DNA from 3 places in the Escherichia sp. TC-EC600-tetX4 genome. Region 2 is predicted to be linked to each of the others. Evidence: predicted binding sites of a transcription regulator. Region 2 holds the regulator's gene; each other region holds the start of a gene.
What was found. The regulator CRP, encoded in region 2, controls carbon source genes, mostly activating them, when cyclic AMP is high. The targets are predictions, from matches to a motif close to ATGTGANNNNNNTCACAT.
Positions count from the first base shown of each region.

Region 1 (3,281 bases), 2.3 Mb from region 2:
GCTACCGGCAAAAGCCAACACCTGGCCGCTGCCGCCAGCGGGCAGTCGTCTGGTTGGCGAAAACAAATTTCATGTGGTGGAAAATGACGGTGGTTCTCTGGAAGCCATCGCCAAAAAATACAACGTCGGCTTTCTCGCTCTGTTACAGGCTAACCCCGGCGTTGATCCTTACGTACCGCGCGCGGGCAGCGTGTTAACGATCCCGTTGCAAACCCTACTTCCAGATGCGCCGCGCGAAGGCATTGTGATCAACATTGCGGAGCTGCGTCTCTATTACTACCCGCCGGGTAAAAATTCGGTAACCGTGTATCCAATAGGTATTGGTCAGTTAGGTGGTGACACGCTGACACCGACAATGGTGACCACCGTTTCAGACAAACGTGCAAACCCAACCTGGACGCCAACGGCAAACATCCGCGCCCGTTATAAAGCACAGGGAATTGAGTTGCCTGCGGTAGTGCCGGCTGGACCGGATAACCCAATGGGCCATCATGCGATTCGTCTGGCGGCCTATGGCGGCGTTTATTTGCTTCATGGTACGAACGCCGATTTCGGCATTGGCATGCGGGTAAGTTCTGGCTGTATTCGTCTGCGGGATGACGATATCAAAACACTCTTTAGCCAGGTCACCCCAGGCACCAAAGTGAATATCATCAACACTCCGATAAAAGTCTCTGCCGAACCAAACGGTGCGCGTCTGGTTGAAGTACATCAGCCGCTGTCAGAGAAGATTGATGACGATCCGCAGCTGCTGCCAATTACGCTGAATAGCGCAATGCAATCATTTAAAGATGCAGCACAAACTGACGCTGAAGTGATGCAACATGTGATGGATGTCCGTTCCGGGATGCCGGTGGATGTCCGCCGTCATCAAGTGAGCCCACAAACGCTGTAAAGCCCGGATAAAAAAATCCCCGCGACACGGCATGTCGCGGGGAAAAAATCAGCAGTAGCAGGCATTAATGAGGGTTAATGCTTATTTATAAATTACTGCTGTTCCATGGAGGGTATTCGGACCGGTTACAGAAGTAATACGGAAAGATTTTGCGCCCATCTCATCCGCTTTTTGCGCCAGCTGCTCTTCCAGCGATCCCAGATTTGTCCCCGCGTTAGCACTGATTGTACCGACTTTTTGTTGGCCTTCTGGCGTTGACTGAACTTCGACAGCCGCAAAGCTGGCAAATGACATGGAGCTTAAAATCGCCGCAGCGATGAGGGTTTTTACGTTTTTCATAATAGTGGCCTTATGCAGATGAATGACGTCGCAAGCAATTACTTAACGATCGATAACTAAATGATAGATGTGATCTGGATCACATACAAGATATTTTTTATAACAATCATTAATTAATTTAAAAATCTTTAAATTTCAGTTAAATAGAAAGCAATTATTTTTATGGGATCTGGACTGGTGAACGGAGGTGATTATTTTTATAATAACCTTTCATTCACAGTCACCAGGTACAACGGCATCATGGCAACTGACTCAACACAATGTGTAAAAAAAAGCCGTGGCCGCCCAAAAGTGTTCGACAGGGATGCCGCGCTTGATAAGGCCATGAAATTGTTCTGGCAACACGGTTATGAAGCGACTTCTCTTGCGGACCTCGTCGAAGCGACCGGAGCCAAAGCGCCCACGCTATACGCGGAATTTACCAACAAAGAGGGGTTATTTCGTGCCGTTCTCGACCGCTATATCGATCGTTTTGCCGCTAAGCATGAAGCACAGCTGTTTTGTGAAGAGAAAAGCGTGGAGTCTGCGCTGGCTGACTATTTTGCTGCCATCGCCAACTGCTTTACCAGCAAAGACACCCCGGCAGGCTGCTTCATGATCAACAACTGCACCACCCTCTCCCCAGATTCAGGAGATATCGCCAATACGTTGAAATCACGCCATGCGATGCAAGAGCGCACTTTGCAGCAGTTTTTATGTCAACGACAAGCGCGCGGGGAAATCCCGCCCCACTGTGACGTGACACATCTGGCAGAATTCCTTAATTGTATTATTCAGGGGATGTCGATCAGCGCACGCGAAGGTGCATCGCTGGAAAAACTGATGCAGATTGCCGGAACGACTTTGCGTTTATGGCCCGAACTGGTGAAATAAGTCGCAAAAAAAGCCCCTCAGCCTGAGCGAATGAGGGGCCAAATTGCAGAGTACAGCCTTGTTATACTTTGTTATTCAAAATCAGTTGCCCGTTGCTATCTAGCGGGATCTGCGTACCCGGATCGCGGTCCATGCGGATTTTGCCCTGCTGATCGCCAATCTTATAGGTCACATCATAACCGAGCATTTTTTCTGACTTGTCATACACCGTTTTACAACGCTGTTGCGTAGTCGTGTAAGTATCGCTTTCCTGGAGAGAGCCCTGGATCTGGTTACCGGCATATCCACCACCCAGCGCCCCCACAACAGTGGCGACATCTTTACCGCGACCACCACCAAACTGATGCCCTATCACGCCGCCAGCAACAGCGCCGAGCACCGACCCGGTAATGCGATTTTCATCCTGCACCGGTCGACGATGGGTCACTGTGACGTTGCGACACTCCTGACGCGGTGTTTTAACCGTTTCCTTGATTGGGGTTGCAGAAACAACCTGAGCGTATTGCGGGCCCCGTTCAAACACGTTCAGACTGGCCACTGCCGCTACGCCCAGCGCAGCTGCGACACCAATCCCGATACCCGCCAACATTGATTTATTCACGGGAACACCTCCTTCTTTGCAGTTATGCCAATCATGCAAGCGAAGGAGAAAAGCAGCTATCAGACAGAAGATGAAAAGCGCGGGAATGGCTGGAAATACTTAAGGATTCGGAGGAGTCTGAAAGGATGCCTGATACAACGCGGCTGCCGATCGCGCTGTTTCTCAAGGGCGGATGAGGCGTTTATGCCACATCCGCCAGTGTACGTCGATTAATGCAACTTCAAACGCGGACGGATAACGCGGTTAATACTCCCCACCAGCATCATTAATCCGGTTTTAAAGTAACCATGCAGCGCAATCTGATGCATTCGGTATAGCGAGATATATACAAAGCGCGCAATTCGTCCTTCAATCATCATTGAGCCGCGCGTCAGGTTACCCATCAGGCTACCGACGGTGGAGAAGTTCGACAGCGATACCAGCGAACCATGATCTTTATACTGATAATTTTTCAGCGGCTTACCGTTCATCTGCGCCAGAATGTTGTTCATTGCGCAAGTCGCCATCTGGTGTGCAGCCTGAGCACGCGGCGGAACAAAGCCCCCTTCCGGACGCGGGCATGACGCGCAGTCG
Region 1 covers NZ_CP079924.1:2,708,415-2,711,695, forward strand. Annotated here, with positions in the region: gene ldtC (L,D-transpeptidase LdtC) at 1-895, shown strand, start outside; gene bhsA (multiple stress resistance protein BhsA) at 977-1,234, opposite strand; gene comR (TetR family copper-responsive transcriptional repressor ComR) at 1,475-2,107, shown strand; gene KXD89_RS13220 (glycine zipper 2TM domain-containing protein) at 2,169-2,708, opposite strand; gene ndh (NADH-quinone dehydrogenase) at 2,918-3,281, opposite strand, start outside.
Region 1: bhsA (multiple stress resistance protein BhsA) is a predicted target of CRP. The motif match lies at 1,302-1,319, and genes of this name have one in related genera.

Region 2 (3,281 bases):
CTCGCAAATATCTGCATACCTACGACGAAGCCGTACCGTGGAATCAGGTACCGGGGACATTCACCCCCTGGCAACCTTTACCGGAACCCACTGATGTACTGTTTTATGAAGGTTTACACGGCGGCGTAGTCACGCCACAGCATAACGTTGCGCAGCATGTGGACTTACTGGTCGGCGTGGTGCCTATCGTTAACCTTGAGTGGATTCAAAAACTGATCCGCGACACCAGCGAGCGCGGGCACTCACGAGAAGCAGTGATGGACTCAGTAGTGCGTTCAATGGAAGACTATATCAACTACATCACACCGCAGTTTTCCCGCACCCATCTTAACTTCCAGCGCGTTCCCACCGTCGACACTTCAAACCCGTTCGCGGCAAAAGGTATCCCGTCGCTCGATGAAAGCTTTGTGGTGATCCATTTTCGTAATCTGGAAGGGATCGATTTCCCCTGGCTGCTGGCGATGTTGCAAGGCTCATTCATTTCCCACATCAATACGTTAGTGGTACCGGGCGGCAAAATGGGTCTGGCAATGGAATTAATTATGCTGCCGCTGGTGCAACGATTGATGGAAGGAAAGAAAATCGAGTAACTCTGCTATTACGCCGGATAAAATACTATCCGGCTTCACAACGGGATAGTTAAGTCACGCGGCAACCACTTCATACGAGTGAGTAATATTCACCGCTTTTTCCAGCATCAACGCCACTGAACAATATTTCTCGGCAGAGAGATCAACCGCACGCGCAACCGCTGCGTCTTTCAGGTCGCGACCGGTGACGATAAAATGCAGATTAATGTGCGTAAACAGGCGTGGTGCCTCTTCGCGGCGTTCAGAGGTCAATTTTACTTCACAATCGACCACATCCTGACGCCCTTTTTGCAGGATCGAAACCACATCGATGGCACTGCAACCACCCGCCGCCATCAACACCATTTCCATCGGACTTGGTGCTTTATCGCCTGAGTTGCCGTCCATTAAAATCTGATGACCAGAGGCGGATTCGCCCAGAAAAGTTAACCCTTCGACCCACTTCACTCGCGCTTGCATTTTTGCTACTCCACTGCGTCAATTTTCCTGACAGAGTACGCGTACTAACCAAATCGCGCAACGGAAGGCGACCTGGGTCATGCTGAAGCGAGACACCAGGAGACACAAAGCGAAAGCTATGCTAAAACAGTCAGGATGCTACAGTAATACATTGATGTACTGCATGTATGCAAAGGACGTCACATTACCGTGCAGTACAGTTGATAGCCCCTTCCCAGGTAGCGGGAAGCATATTTCGGCAATCCAGAGACAGCGGCGTTATCTGGCTCTGGAGAAAGCTTATAACAGAGGATAACCGCGCATGGTGCTTGGCAAACCGCAAACAGACCCGACTCTCGAATGGTTCTTGTCTCATTGCCACATTCATAAGTACCCATCCAAGAGCACGCTTATTCACCAGGGTGAAAAAGCGGAAACGCTGTACTACATCGTTAAAGGCTCTGTGGCAGTGCTGATCAAAGACGAAGAGGGTAAAGAAATGATCCTCTCCTATCTGAATCAGGGTGATTTTATTGGCGAACTGGGCCTGTTTGAAGAGGGCCAGGAACGTAGCGCATGGGTACGTGCGAAAACCGCCTGTGAAGTGGCTGAAATTTCGTACAAAAAATTTCGCCAATTGATTCAGGTAAACCCGGACATTCTGATGCGTTTGTCTGCACAGATGGCGCGTCGTCTGCAAGTCACTTCAGAGAAAGTGGGCAACCTGGCGTTCCTCGACGTGACGGGCCGCATTGCACAGACTCTGCTGAATCTGGCAAAACAACCAGACGCTATGACTCACCCGGACGGTATGCAAATCAAAATTACCCGTCAGGAAATTGGTCAGATTGTCGGCTGTTCTCGTGAAACCGTGGGACGCATTCTGAAGATGCTGGAAGATCAGAACCTGATCTCCGCACACGGTAAAACCATCGTCGTTTACGGCACTCGTTAATCCCGTCGGAGTGGCGCGTTACCTGGTAGCGCGCCATTTTGTTTCCCCCGATGTGGCGCAGACTGATTTATCACCCCGATATCAACTATGCACTTCGACAAACGCTGGTGCTATGTTTGCCCGTGGCCGTTGGGTTAATGCTTGGCGAATTACGATTCGGTCTGCTCTTCTCCCTCGTTCCTGCCTGTTGCAATATTGCGGGCCTTGATACGCCTCATAAACGTTTTTTCAAACGCTTAATCATTGGTGCGTCGCTGTTTGCCACCTGTAGCTTGCTGACACAGCTACTACTGGCAAAAGATGTTCCCCTGCCCTTTTTGCTGACCGGATTAACGCTGGTACTTGGCGTCACTGCTGAGCTGGGGCCATTGCACGCAAAATTGCTTCCTGCATCGCTGCTCGCCGCCATTTTTACCCTCAGTTTGGCGGGATACATGCCGGTCTGGGAACCGTTGCTCATCTATGCGTTGGGCACTCTCTGGTACGGATTGTTTAACTGGTTTTGGTTCTGGATCTGGCGCGAACAACCGCTGCGCGAGTCACTAAGTCTGCTGTACCGTGAACTGGCAGATTATTGTGAAGCCAAATACAGCCTGCTTACCCAGCACACCGACCCTGAAAAAGCGCTGCCGCCGCTGCTGGTGCGCCAGCAAAAAGCGGTCGATCTAATTACCCAGTGCTATCAGCAAATGCATATGCTTTCCGCGCAAAATAATACTGACTACAAGCGGATGCTGCGTATTTTCCAGGAGGCGCTGGATTTACAGGAACATATTTCGGTCAGTTTGCATCAGCCGGAAGAGGTGCAAAAGCTGGTCGAGCGTAGCCATGCGGAAGAAGTTATCCGCTGGAATGCGCAAACCGTCGCCGCTCGCCTGCGCGTGCTGGCTGATGACATTCTTTACCATCGCCTGCCAACGCGTTTTACGATGGAAAAGCAAATTGGCGCACTGGAAAAAATCGCCCGCCAGCATCCGGATAATCCGGTTGGGCAATTCTGCTACTGGCATTTCAGCCGCATCGCCCGCGTGCTGCGCACCCAAAAACCGCTCTATGCCCGTGACTTACTGGCCGATAAACAGCGGCGAATGCCATTACTTCCGGCGCTGAAAAGTTATCTGTCACTAAAGTCTCCGGCGCTACGCAATGCCGGACGACTCAGTGTGATGTTAAGCGTTGCCAGCCTGATGGGCACCGCGCTGCATCTGCCGAAGTCGTACTGGATCCTGATGACGGTATTGCTGGTGACACAAAATGGCTATGGCGCAACCCGTCTGAGGATTGTGAATCGCTCCGTG
Region 2 covers NZ_CP079924.1:395,682-398,962, reverse strand. Annotated here, with positions in the region: gene KXD89_RS01810 (phosphoribulokinase) at 1-590, shown strand, start outside; gene KXD89_RS01805 (OsmC family protein) at 645-1,049, opposite strand; gene crp (cAMP-activated global transcriptional regulator CRP) at 1,351-1,983, shown strand; gene KXD89_RS01795 (YccS/YhfK family putative transporter) at 2,034-3,281, shown strand, end outside.

Region 3 (3,281 bases), 1.1 Mb from region 2:
TCAACAAGATAACCGCCAGAATGCTGCCGCCAATCATTACCATAAAGCCGCCATCCCAGCCGAAGAAGTCCACGGTGTAGCCAACAATCGCGCTCGCCGCCACCGAACCGCCCAGGTAACCAAACAGCCCGGTAAAGCCCGCTGCCGTACCTGCCGCTTTTTTCGGTGCCAGTTCCAGCGCATGCAGACCGATCAGCATCACAGGACCGTAGATCAGGAAGCCGATAACAATCATACAAATCATATCGACGGTTGGGTTACCTGCCGGGTTCATCCAGTAAACGATAGTCGCGATGGTCACCAGTGTCATAAAGAAAACGCCGGTTGCCCCACGGTTGCCACGGAAGACTTTATCCGACATCCAGCCGCACAGCAGAGTGCCCGGAATACCTGCATATTCATAAAGGAAGTAGGCCCAGGAGGATTTATCTAGCGCGAAATGCTTAACCTCTTTCAGATAAGTCGGTGACCAGTCGAGGATGCCGTAACGCAGCAGATAAACGAACACGTTGGCGATGGCGATATACCACAGCAGTTTGTTCGGCAGTACGTACTGCATGAAGATTTGCTTCGCCGTCAGCTCCTGTTCCGCTTTTTCGTTATAGTCGTCCGGATAATCATTTTTGTACTCTTCGATCGGCGGCAAGCCACAGGATTGCGGGGTATCGCGCATCATCGCAAAGGCGAATAATGCCACCAGAATGGCGCAGAAAGCAGGCATATAGAGCGCCGCATGCCAGTCATTGAACCAGGCCATCCCCAGCAGGAACAGCAGCGGCGGAATACCACCACCGACGTTGTGCGCACAGTTCCACACTGACACAATGCCGCCACGTTCTTTCTGCGACCACCAGTGCACCATAGTACGACCACACGGCGGCCACCCCATCCCCTGGAACCAACCGCAGAGGAACAACAGTACAAACATCACCGCAATGCTCGACGTCGCCCATGGCACAAAGCCCATAAACAACATCACTGCCGCCGCCAGAATCAAACCTGCGGGCAGGAAAACGCGCGGATTCGAGCGATCCGATACCGAACCCATGATGAATTTCGAAAATCCATAAGCAATCGAGATCCCCGAAAGGGCAAAACCTAAATCACCGCGTGAGAATCCCTGCTCAACCAGATAAGGCATAGCAAGCGCAAAGTTCTTACGAACCAAATAGTAAGCCGCATAGCCAAAGAATATCCCCAGGAAAATTTGCCAGCGCAATCGACGATAAGTCGGATCGATCTCCGCGGCAGGTAAGCGCGCTTTGTGTGGCGCTGGTTTAAAAATACTCAACATTGATAGCCTCCGTGGCCCGTGGTCTTATTTATGATTAACAGCCTGATTCAGTGAGAGAACCTGCCGTTTCTTGAGTTGCCGCGATGTTAAGAAAACATTCATAAATTAAATGTGAATTGCCGCACACATTATTAAATAAGATTTACAAAATGTTCAAAATGACGCATGAAATCACGTTTCACTTTCGAATTATGAGCGAATATGCGCGAAATCAAACAATTCATGTTTTTACTATGGCTAAATGGTAAAAAACGAACTTCAGAGGGATAACAATGAAAACTCGCGACTCGCAATCAAGTGACGTGATTATCATTGGCGGCGGCGCAACGGGAGCCGGGATTGCCCGCGACTGTGCCCTGCGCGGGCTGCGCGTGATTTTGGTTGAGCGCCACGACATCGCAACCGGTGCCACCGGGCGTAACCACGGCCTGCTGCACAGCGGTGCGCGCTATGCGGTAACCGATGCGGAATCGGCCCGCGAATGCATTAGTGAAAACCAGATCCTGAAACGCATTGCACGTCACTGCGTTGAACCAACCAACGGCCTGTTTATCACCCTGCCGGAAGATGACCTCTCCTTCCAGGCCACTTTTATTCGCGCCTGCGAAGAAGCAGGGATCAGCGCAGAAGCTATAGACCCGCAGCAAGCGCGCATTATCGAACCTGCCGTTAACCCGGCACTGATTGGCGCGGTGAAAGTTCCGGATGGCACCGTTGATCCATTTCGTCTGACCGCAGCAAACATGCTGGATGCCAAAGAACACGGTGCCGTTATCCTTACCGCTCATGAAGTCACGGGGCTGATTCGTGAAGGCGCGACGGTGTGCGGTGTTCGTGTACGTAACCATCTCACCGGCGAAACTCAGGCCCTTCATGCACCTGTCGTGGTTAATGCCGCTGGGATCTGGGGGCAACACATTGCCGAATATGCCGATCTGCGCATTCGCATGTTCCCGGCGAAAGGATCGCTGCTGATCATGGATCACCGCATTAACCAGCATGTGATCAACCGCTGCCGTAAACCTTCCGACGCCGATATTCTGGTGCCTGGCGATACCATTTCGCTGATTGGTACCACCTCTTTACGTATTGATTACAACGAGATTGACGATAATCGAGTGACGGCAGAAGAGGTTGATATTCTGCTGCGTGAAGGGGAAAAACTGGCCCCCGTGATGGCGAAAACGCGCATTTTGCGGGCCTATTCTGGCGTGCGCCCGCTGGTTGCCAGCGATGACGACCCGAGCGGACGTAACGTCAGCCGTGGCATCGTGCTGCTCGACCATGCTGAACGCGATGGTCTGGACGGATTTATCACCATCACCGGTGGCAAACTGATGACCTATCGGCTGATGGCTGAATGGGCTACCGACGCGGTATGCCGCAAACTGGGCAACACGCGCCCCTGTACGACTGCCGATCTGGCACTGCCTGGTTCACAAGAACCCGCTGAAGTTACCTTGCGTAAAGTCATCTCCCTGCCTGCCCCGCTGCGCGGTTCTGCGGTTTATCGTCATGGCGATCGCACGCCTGCCTGGCTGAGCGAAGGCCGTCTGCACCGTAGCCTGGTATGTGAGTGCGAAGCGGTAACTGCGGGTGAAGTGCAGTACGCGGTAGAAAATTTAAACGTTAATAGCCTGCTGGATTTACGCCGTCGTACCCGTGTGGGGATGGGCACCTGCCAGGGCGAACTCTGCGCCTGCCGCGCTGCCGGACTGCTGCAACGTTTTAACGTCACGACGTCCGCGCAATCTATCGAGCAACTTTCCACCTTCCTTAACGAACGCTGGAAAGGCGTGCAACCCATCGCCTGGGGAGATGCACTGCGCGAAAGCGAATTTACCCGCTGGGTTTATCAGGGATTGTGTGGTCTGGAGAAGGAGCAGAAAGATGCGCTTTGATACTGTCATTATGGGCGGCGGCCTCGCCGGATTACTCTGTGGCCTGCAACTGCAAAAACACGGCCTGCGCTGTGCCATTGTCACTC
Region 3 covers NZ_CP079924.1:1,525,787-1,529,067, reverse strand. Annotated here, with positions in the region: gene glpT (glycerol-3-phosphate transporter) at 1-1,294, opposite strand, end outside; gene glpA (anaerobic glycerol-3-phosphate dehydrogenase subunit A) at 1,567-3,195, shown strand; gene glpB (glycerol-3-phosphate dehydrogenase subunit GlpB) at 3,185-3,281, shown strand, end outside.
Region 3: glpT (glycerol-3-phosphate transporter) is a predicted target of CRP. The motif match lies at 1,404-1,421, and genes of this name have one in related genera.